DNA from 2 places in the Pseudogulbenkiania sp. FW507-F1 genome. Region 1 is predicted to be linked to the other one. Evidence: predicted binding sites of a transcription regulator. Region 1 holds the regulator's gene; the other holds the start of a gene.
What was found. Region 1 encodes NrdR, which represses ribonucleotide reductase genes. Its sites were predicted from a motif close to AAANACNATATATNGTNTTT; they were not measured.
Positions count from the first base shown of each region.

Region 2: a site for NrdR is predicted at 2,076-2,095, ahead of AC3WG5_RS02755 (ribonucleoside-diphosphate reductase subunit alpha). Genes of this name have one in related genera too.

Region 1 covers NZ_JBYSWM010000045.1:4,796-9,205, reverse strand. The annotation lists gene AC3WG5_RS18540 (malate/lactate/ureidoglycolate dehydrogenase) at 1-930, opposite strand, end outside; gene ribD (bifunctional diaminohydroxyphosphoribosylaminopyrimidine deaminase/5-amino-6-(5-phosphoribosylamino)uracil reductase RibD) at 1,002-2,096, opposite strand; gene nrdR (transcriptional regulator NrdR) at 2,105-2,560, opposite strand; gene glyA (serine hydroxymethyltransferase) at 2,818-4,068, opposite strand; gene AC3WG5_RS18520 (hypothetical protein) at 4,188-4,410, opposite strand, start outside.
Region 2 covers NZ_JBYSWM010000003.1:21,354-25,763, reverse strand. The annotation lists gene AC3WG5_RS02755 (ribonucleoside-diphosphate reductase subunit alpha) at 1-1,987, opposite strand, end outside; gene AC3WG5_RS02750 (hypothetical protein) at 2,147-2,341, shown strand; gene pgeF (peptidoglycan editing factor PgeF) at 2,388-3,131, opposite strand; gene rluD (23S rRNA pseudouridine(1911/1915/1917) synthase RluD) at 3,118-4,206, opposite strand; gene AC3WG5_RS02735 (outer membrane protein assembly factor BamD) at 4,205-4,410, shown strand, end outside.

The DNA.
Region 1 (4,410 bases):
CATCTGCACCGGGTCGCCACCTTCCTGCGCCGGCGACGATTTGATGTACTCGGTCATGGCATCGTACTCGGCCTGCAGCCACGGCAGCGAGCCGGTTTGCGCCGGGTCGACCACGAACGCCGTCATCTGGTTCAGGATGCCACCCTGGCGCGGCCGCTCCGGCTGCGAGGTGCCACCGCCCGAGAGCAGCCCGGCGAGAAACTCGGTGGCGGCGAGCAAGCCGCCGCCCTTGTGGTGCGCCATCGGCCGCAGCGTGCCCTGCGGCTCCTCCCACATCACGCGCGGGTCATGGGAGGGATGGCCGGCATGGTTCTGCAGCACCGGCTCCTCGAAACGCTGCCCGGCCAGATAGGCCACCCGCGTCTTGCCGTAGGACACCCGGCTGGTGGCAAAATCGAGGATGAAGGCCGGGTGCTTGTCGGTGCCCGGAAAGGCGATGCAGATCGGATTACCGCCGAAGCGTCCGGCGGTCCCGCCAAACGGCGACACCATCGGCATGTGCACGTCGGTGACGTTGACGAAGAACAGCCCGACCAGGCCGGCGTTGGCCAACTGCTCGCCGTAGCAGCCGATGCGCCCCATGTGATGGGCGTTGCGCACCGTGAGCAGGGCCACCCCGGTTTCCCGCACGCGCCAGATGGCGGCGTCCACCGCCTCGCGTGCGACGCGCTGGCCGAAACCGCGCTCGCCGGAAAACTGCAGGATCGCCCCGGCGTCACGCACCAGCCGGGCAGCCTGATTGGGACGCAGCGTCTTGTTGCGGACGCTGGCGACGTAAAACGGCAGCATGCCGATGCCGTGGCTGGGGTGGCCACGCAGATTGGCCTCGACCAGGTGCCGGCTGACTATGACGGCTTCCTTTTCCTTGCAACCCAGGGCTTTCAACACCAGTCGGGACACATGCTCCAGCTGCTTTGCTGCCAGTTTCATCGTCATCCTCCGTTATGTTCTGATTTTTGTGCTGTTGCCACTTCCCTCATTGCCCGGCCCGCCACTCACCCTCAGCAGGACGGTATTGCCAACTCCAGTCGCACGTCCTGACCCACCATGCGCAGATCACGGACCACCACATTCCTTTTCCCGGCCAGCGACTCCAGCGCCGGCCAGCCAAACAAACCCTGCGCCGCGTCGCCCAGCAGCGTCGGCGCCAGGTACAGCACGATCTCGTCGACCAGCCCGGCCTGCAGCAAGGCGCCGTTGAGCCCGGCCCCCGCCTCGACCATCAGCTCACCCACGCCTTCCTGCGCCAGGCGCGCCAGCAAGGTAGCCAGATCGACCCGGCCGGCGGTATCGCCCAGCGCCAACACCGTCACCCCCTGCTCCAGGTAAGGCTGGTGGCGCGCCGCGTCGGCGACCGCCGTGGCAAGGATGGTTTCGCCGTCGCGGTAGATGCGCGCCCCAGGCAACGTCTGCAACCGGCTATCCACCACCACCCGCCGCGGCTGGCGTGGGGTAAACACCTCGCGCACCGTCAGCTGCGGATCGTCCGCCAGCACCGTCCCGCTGCCGGTCAGGATGGCGCAGGAACGGGCGCGCAGGCGATGCACGTCGCGCCGCGCATCGGGGCCGGTAATCCACTGGCTGGCGCCGTTCAACAAAGCGGTCTTGCCGTCCAGCGAGGCCGCCGCCTTCAGCGTCACCCACGGCCGGCCGCGCTCGGCGCGCGACAAGAAACCCTTGTTGAGGCGCCGCGCCTCGGCCTCCAGCAAGCCCACCGCCACCACGATGCCGGCAGCGCGCAACATGTCCAGGCCACGCCCGGCCACTTCGTGATACGGATCCTGCATCGCCGCCACCACGCGGCCGACACCGGCCTCGATCAGGCCCTTGGCACACGGCGGGGTGCGCCCATAGTGGCTGCACGGCTCCAGCGTCACGTAGGCGGTGGCGCCGCGCGCGAGCTCGCCCGCCATGCGCAGGGCGTGCACCTCGGCATGCGGGGTGCCGGCCGCGATATGCCAGCCCTCGCCCACGACCTCGCCGTCACGCACTACGACACAGCCGACCCGGGGGTTCGGCGTGGTGGTGTACAGGCCTTGTTCGGCCAACCTCAGTGCCTGCGCCATCATGGCGTGGTCAACCGCGGAAAACGTCATGGACTCTCTCACGAGGATTTCTGGATTTCCTTGATCGCCTCGGAAAACTCCGAGACGTCCTGGAAACTGCGATATACCGAGGCAAAACGGATATAGGCTACTTTATCCAGTTTCGCCAACTCATTCATCACCATCTCGCCGATCTGGCGCGAACTGACCTCGCGCTCGCCCAGTTGCAGCAGGCGGTGGCAGATACGGTCGATGGCGTCGTCGACCAGCGCGGTCGGCACCGGGCGCTTGTGCAGCGCGCGCAGGAAGCTGGTGCGCACCCGCTCGACATCGAACTCGGAACGATGCCCACCCGACTTCACCACCTGCGGCATGCGCACGTCGGCGGTTTCGAAGGTGGTAAACCGCTTTTCGCACGCCAGGCAGCGGCGGCGGCGACGGATGCTGGTGCCGTCTTCGCTGACGCGTGAATCGATCACCTGGGTGTCGGCGTTGCCGCAAAACGGACATTTCATGATGTGACGACCTGGCTAGTAATAATCCTACGATGGTATCAGCAAAGGTCGGGAGCGTTAACGCCACCGTTTCTGACGCTCGTCAAGAGAGCGCGTCGCCGCGCGGTGCCGCCGCGCCGCTCCACCTCGTTCGGGCCCACTCCAATCGGCCCACCAGGACAAGCACCGGACATCGCCGGGCCGCCTTAAACCCCTGTCCGAAAAAACAAAAGCGGCCCGAAGGCCGCTTTCAGTATCACACAGGCGTGACGATGGGCTTACTTGGCAGCGTACACCGGCAGGCGCTGGCACAGCGCCTGGACTTCACCGGCCACGCGCGCGGTCACGGCCTCGTCGTTCGGCGCTTCCAGCACGTCGGCGATCAGGTTGGCCAGCAGCTTGGCTTCCGCCTCGCCGAAGCCGCGGCTGGTCATGGCCGGGGTGCCGATACGGACGCCGGAGGTCACGAACGGCTTTTCCGGGTCGTTCGGGATGGCGTTCTTGTTGACGGTGATGTGGGCGCGGCCCAGGGCGGCTTCGGCGTCCTTGCCGGTAATGCTCTTGGCACGCAGATCGACCAGGAACACGTGCGACTCGGTCTTGCCCGACACGATGCGCAGACCGCGCTCGATCAGGGCCTCGGCCATCACCTTAGCGTTCTGCTTGACCTGCTGGGCGTAGGCCTTGAACTCCGGCGACGCGGCTTCCTTGAAGGCCACGGCCTTGGCGGCGATGACGTGCATCAGCGGACCGCCCTGCAGGCACGGGAAGATCGCCGAATTCAGCACCTTCTCGTATTCCGCCTTGGCCAGGATCACGCCGCCGCGCGGACCGCGCAGGGTCTTGTGCGTGGTGGTGGTGACGAAGTCGGCGAACGGCACCGGGCTCGGGTACTCACCGGCGGCCACCAGGCCGGCGTAGTGAGCCATGTCGACGAACAGGTAGGCCCCCACTTCGTCGGCGATCTTGCGGAAACGCGCCCAGTCGATTTCCAGCGCGTAGGCGGAAGCACCGGCCACGATCATCTTGGGCTTGTGTTCGCGCGCCAGACGCTCGACGGCGTCGTAGTCCAGCACTTCGTTCTCGTCCAGGCCGTACGGCACCACGTTGTACAGCTTGCCGGAGATGTTCACCGACGCGCCGTGGGTCAGGTGACCGCCGTGCGCCAGGCTCATGCCGAGGATGGTGTCGCCCGGCTTCAGCACCGACACGTACACCGCTTGGTTGGCCTGCGAGCCGGAGTGCGGCTGCACGTTGGCGTACTCGGCGCCGAACAGCGCCTTGAGGCGGTCGATCGCCAGCTGCTCCACCACGTCGACGTGTTCACAGCCGCCGTAGTAGCGCTTGCCCGGGTAGCCTTCGGCGTACTTGTTGGTCAGGACGGAGCCTTGGGCTTCCATCACGGCAGGGCTGACGTAGTTTTCGGAGGCGATCAGTTCGACATGGTCTTCCTGACGGCGGTATTCGGCGTCCATCGCCGCGGACAGTTCCGGATCGTACTTGGCGATCGTCAGATCGGCTGCAAACATCTTTGACTCTTCCAATCAAAGGGTTAATCGAGATGCGCGATTTTACCTCAAATGCGCGGCCCATTGGTATGAGCAATTCGGGACATGAGCATGAATCCGGCTCATGTCCCGAGACATCATTACTGCAGCGTCGAACCCGGCGCCGGGATATCGTCGGCGGTCAGGAACAGCGGAATGCCGTTCTGCTGATCCGGCTGTACCTGCGGCACCACGCGCACGTCGCTCACCCGGCACTCGGCCATCAGTTCGCAGAACTGCGACGCGATCAGCGGCACCGAATCCAGCGGCGACAGCTGCCAGACGAAGCCCTCCCAGTTTTTCTCGTCGCCCGGAGCGGAGATG
Region 2 (4,410 bases), on a different contig from region 1:
ACGGGATGCGCTTCATGTGTAGGCAGTCCTGGAAGCCCATGATGCCCATGCCGACCGGACGGTGCTTCAGGTTGGAGTTGCGCGCCTTCTTCACCGGGTAGAAGTTGATGTCGATGACGTTGTCCAGCATGCGCATGGCGATGCGGATGGTGCGCTGCAGCTTGGCGCCGTCGAGCGTGCCGTCGGCCTGCATGTGACGGGCGAGGTTGACCGAGCCCAGGTTGCACACGGCGATTTCATCGTCGTTGGTGTTCAGCGTGATCTCGGTGCACAGGTTGGAGCTGTGAACCACGCCCATGTGGCCTTGCGGACTGCGGATGTTGCACGGGTCCTTGAAGGTGATCCACGGGTGGCCGGTTTCAAACAGCATGGTCAGCATCTTGCGCCACAGGCTCAGGGCCGGGATGCGCTTGGACACCTTGATCTCGCCGCGCGCGGCCATGGCTTCGTATTCCTGGTAGCGCTTCTCGAAGGCGGCGCCGACCAGGTCGTGCAGGTCCGGGCACTCGGACGGCGACAGCAGCGTCCACTCGGCGCCGTCCATCACGCGCTTCATGAACAGGTCCGGAATCCAGTTGGCGGTGTTCATGTCGTGAGTGCGGCGGCGGTCGTCGCCGGTGTTCTTGCGCAGTTCGACGAATTCCTCGATGTCGAGGTGCCAGGTTTCCAGGTAGGCGCATACCGCGCCCTTGCGCTTGCCGCCCTGGTTGACCGCCACGGCGGTGTCGTTGACCACCTTCAGGAACGGCACCACGCCTTGCGACTTGCCGTTGGTGCCCTTGATGTGCGAGCCCATGGCGCGTACCGGGGTCCAGTCGTTGCCCAGGCCGCCGGCAAACTTGGAGAGCAGGGCGTTTTCCTTGATGCCTTCGTAGATGCCGTCGAGGTCGTCCGCGATGGTGGTCAGGTAGCAGCTGGAGAGCTGGCTGCGGCGCGTGCCGGAGTTGAACAGCGTCGGGGTGGACGACATGAAGTCGAAGCTCGACAGCACGTTGTAGAACTCGATGGCGCGGGTTTCGCGCTCCACCTCGTTCAGCGCCAGGCCCATGGCGACGCGCATGTAGAACGCTTGCGGCATCTCGATGCGGGTGCCGTTCACGTGCAGGAAGTAGCGGTCGTACAGGGTCTGCAGGCCGAGGTAGCCAAATTGCAGGTCGCGGCTGGCGTCGAGCGCGGCGCCCAGCTTTTTCAGGTCGTACTCGCCCAGGCGCTCGTCCAAGAGTTCGGCGGCGATGCCCTTCTTGATGGCCTGCGGGAAGTAGTCGACGTAGCACTGGCCCATTTCTTCCTGGCTCACGGCTTCGCCGAGGATTTCCAGGCGGATGTTGTTGAGCAGCAGGCGGGCGGTGACGTAGTCGTAGGCCGGGTCCTGCTCGATCATGGCGCGGGCGGCCAAGATGGAGGACTTGTTCACCTCTTCTTCGCTGACGCCGTCGTAGATGTTCTTCAGCGTTTCGGTGAGGATGGCGTCGACGTCGGTTTCGGCCAGGCCGGTGCAGGCCGATTCGATGGTGGCGCGCAGCTTGGCGATGTCCAGCGGCAGCTTGGCGCCGTTCTTGCGCACCACGTTGATGGTGATCTGGGTCAGGGCTTCGCCACGGGCGGCGCGCTCGCGCGAGCGCTCTTCACGGTACAGCACGTAGGCGCGGGCCACGTCGTGCTCGCCGGCGCGCATCAGCGACAGCTCCACCTGGTCCTGGATGTCTTCGATGTGGATGGCGCCGCCTTCCGGCTTGCGGCGCATCAGCGCACTCACCACCATCTCGGTCAGCTGGGCGACCTTGTCGCGGATGCTGGCGGAGGTCGCGCCCTGATGCCCCATGATCGCCAGGAAGGCCTTGGTCATGGCGATGGAAATCTTGACCGGTTCGAACGGTACGACGGCGCCATTGCGGCGGATGGTCTTGTACTGGCTGAAGTCGGCTTGCGGTGCGGCGGCTCGGCCGAGCTCGGCGGCAGTTTGCCCTTCAAAGGTGGTCAGTTGCATGGGGCCCTCTTGCTTTGGGTGGTGGATTGCCAGCGGGACGAATCCGCTGTGGACAAGTCTGTTGAAAAGCTGTGTGTTAGCTGTGGGCAAACACTATATGTATTGTTTTACTGCGGAACAGGCCCAAATTCTAGTGGTGAGTGAGCGGCAGAACAAGTCTTGACAGCGCGCTGGAAAACGGAAATCCGCGTGGTTATTGGCTTTGCGGCCGACTTCCCATTTTCGGTGCTTGCCGTGTTATTGCGGTGCGGCAGGCTACAAGCCCCGTATTACAAGGAATGGTTCGCTGGCAACAAAACAACACCAGATGGTGTGGGCATGGCGTGTGGCGGCGATGCTACGCCGCAGGCATGAAAAAACCGCCACGGTGGGCGGTTCGTGTCGGTGCCAAACCCGCTGCTCAGGGTTCGATCCAGATCAGGCTCGCCATGCGCCCGGTGGTGCGGTCGCGGCGGTAGGAGAAGAAGCGCTCGCGATCGATCACGGTGCAGAAGTCGCCGCCGTAAACCTCGCTGATGCCGAGTGCCGCCAGCCGCTGTCGTGCCAGTGTGTAGATGTCGGCCAGGAACTTGCCCTCGCCGATGTCGGTGAACGCCTCGGCGGCGGCCGGATCGTGCGCCATGAAGGCAGCACGTACCTCGGCGCCGACTTCGAAGGCATCCGGCCCGATGGCCGGGCCTAGCCAGGCCATGAGGTTGGCCGCCTGCTCGTTCATTGCGCTCACCGTGGCCTCGATCACGCCGTCGCACAGCCCGCGCCAGCCGGCATGGGCGGCACCGACCACGCTGCCGTCACGGCTGGTAAGCAGTACCGGCAGGCAGTCCGCGGTCATGATCACGCATACCGCGTCCGGGGTGCGGCTCACGCTGGCATCGGCCTCGGGCGGAGTTTCGGTGACGTCGGCGGCGTTCACCACGCGCGTGCAGTGCACCTGGTTGAGCCAGGCCGGCTCCTCCGGCACGAAGCGGCGCAGCGTCTCGCGGTTGAGGGAAACATGCTCGGGCAGGTCGCCGACGTGGGCGCCGAGGTTGAAGCTGTCGTAGGGCGCTTCGCTGACGCCGCCCTTGCGGGTGGTGATCAGAGTCTTGACCTTGGCCGGTGCCGGCCAGTCGGCCGTCAGCCAGTCGGGGTTAGTCGCGAACATACAGCACCTCGACATCGTAGTCTCCGTCGTCCCAGTCCTCGTCGTCCTCGTCGAGGTTGTCATGCTCGGCCATTTCCTGGGGCTGGCCTTCGCCGCCCAGTACCGCGAGCAGATGCTTCATGTCGTCCGGCAGCTTGGCCTTCCAGGTCATTTCCTGGCCCGTGGCCGGGTGGATCAGGGTCAGGCTGTAGGCGTGCAGCGCCTGGCGGCCCAGCGCCTTGACGGCCTCTTCGACCTCGTCCGGCATGGTGTGGCGCGGGTTGCCGTAGAGCGGGTCGCCGGCCAGCGGGTGGCGTGCTTCGCGCATGTGCACGCGAATCTGGTGCGTGCGGCCGGTTTCCAGACGGCACTCGATATACGAGTGACTGGGGAAAGTGGCCAGCACGCGCACGTGGGTGATCGCCTGCTTACCGCCGAATTTCACCACGGCCATGCGCATGCGGTTGTGCGGATCGCGCCCGATCAGGGTCTCGATCTTGCCGTCGAACGGCACCACGCCGTCCGCAATAGCCCGGTAGATGCGTTTGACGCTGCGCGCCTGCATCTGGCGTACCAGCTCGGTCTGCGCCGGGATGGTCTTGGCCACTACCATCAGGCCGCTGGTTTCCTTGTCGAGCCGGTGCACGATACCGGCGCGCGGCACGTGGGTCAGGGCAGGGCAGTGATGCAGCAGGCCGTTGAGCAGCGTCCCGGTCCAGTTGCCGGCCGCCGGGTGCACCACCAGGCCGGCAGGCTTGTTGATGATGATGATGTGGTCGTCTTCGTAGACGATGGGCAGTTCCATTGCTTCCGGATGGTAGGCGAGCTGTTCTTCGGTTTGCTGGACGGCAACCTCGATGTGCTCGCCGCCCAGCAGTTTGGTTTTGGGGGCGGCAGGCTTGCCGTCCAGCAAGACGTGGCCATCCTTGACCCACTGGGTCAGGCGGCTACGCGAGTAATCCGGGAGGAGTTTAGCCAGCGCCGCGTCGAGCCGCTCGCCTGCCAGAGACAGGGGAACGTCGAACTGTTGCGTCGCGGATACCTCGTTTTCAGAGATATCGCTATAATCCTCGGAGTCAAAGTAAGGATCGGTCATGAAAAGATACGTTGCAGCAATGTTGGTGGCGCTTAGCCTCGCCGGGTGTGCTTCCAATGAGCCGTATGATGAAACACGCAGTTGGACCGTTGAAAAACTCTACGCCGAGGCAAGGGACGAGTTGAACAGCGGTAATTATACCCGTGCTGTCAAACTCTACGAAACGCTAGAGGCCCGTTTCCCTTACGGACGTTATGCCCAGCA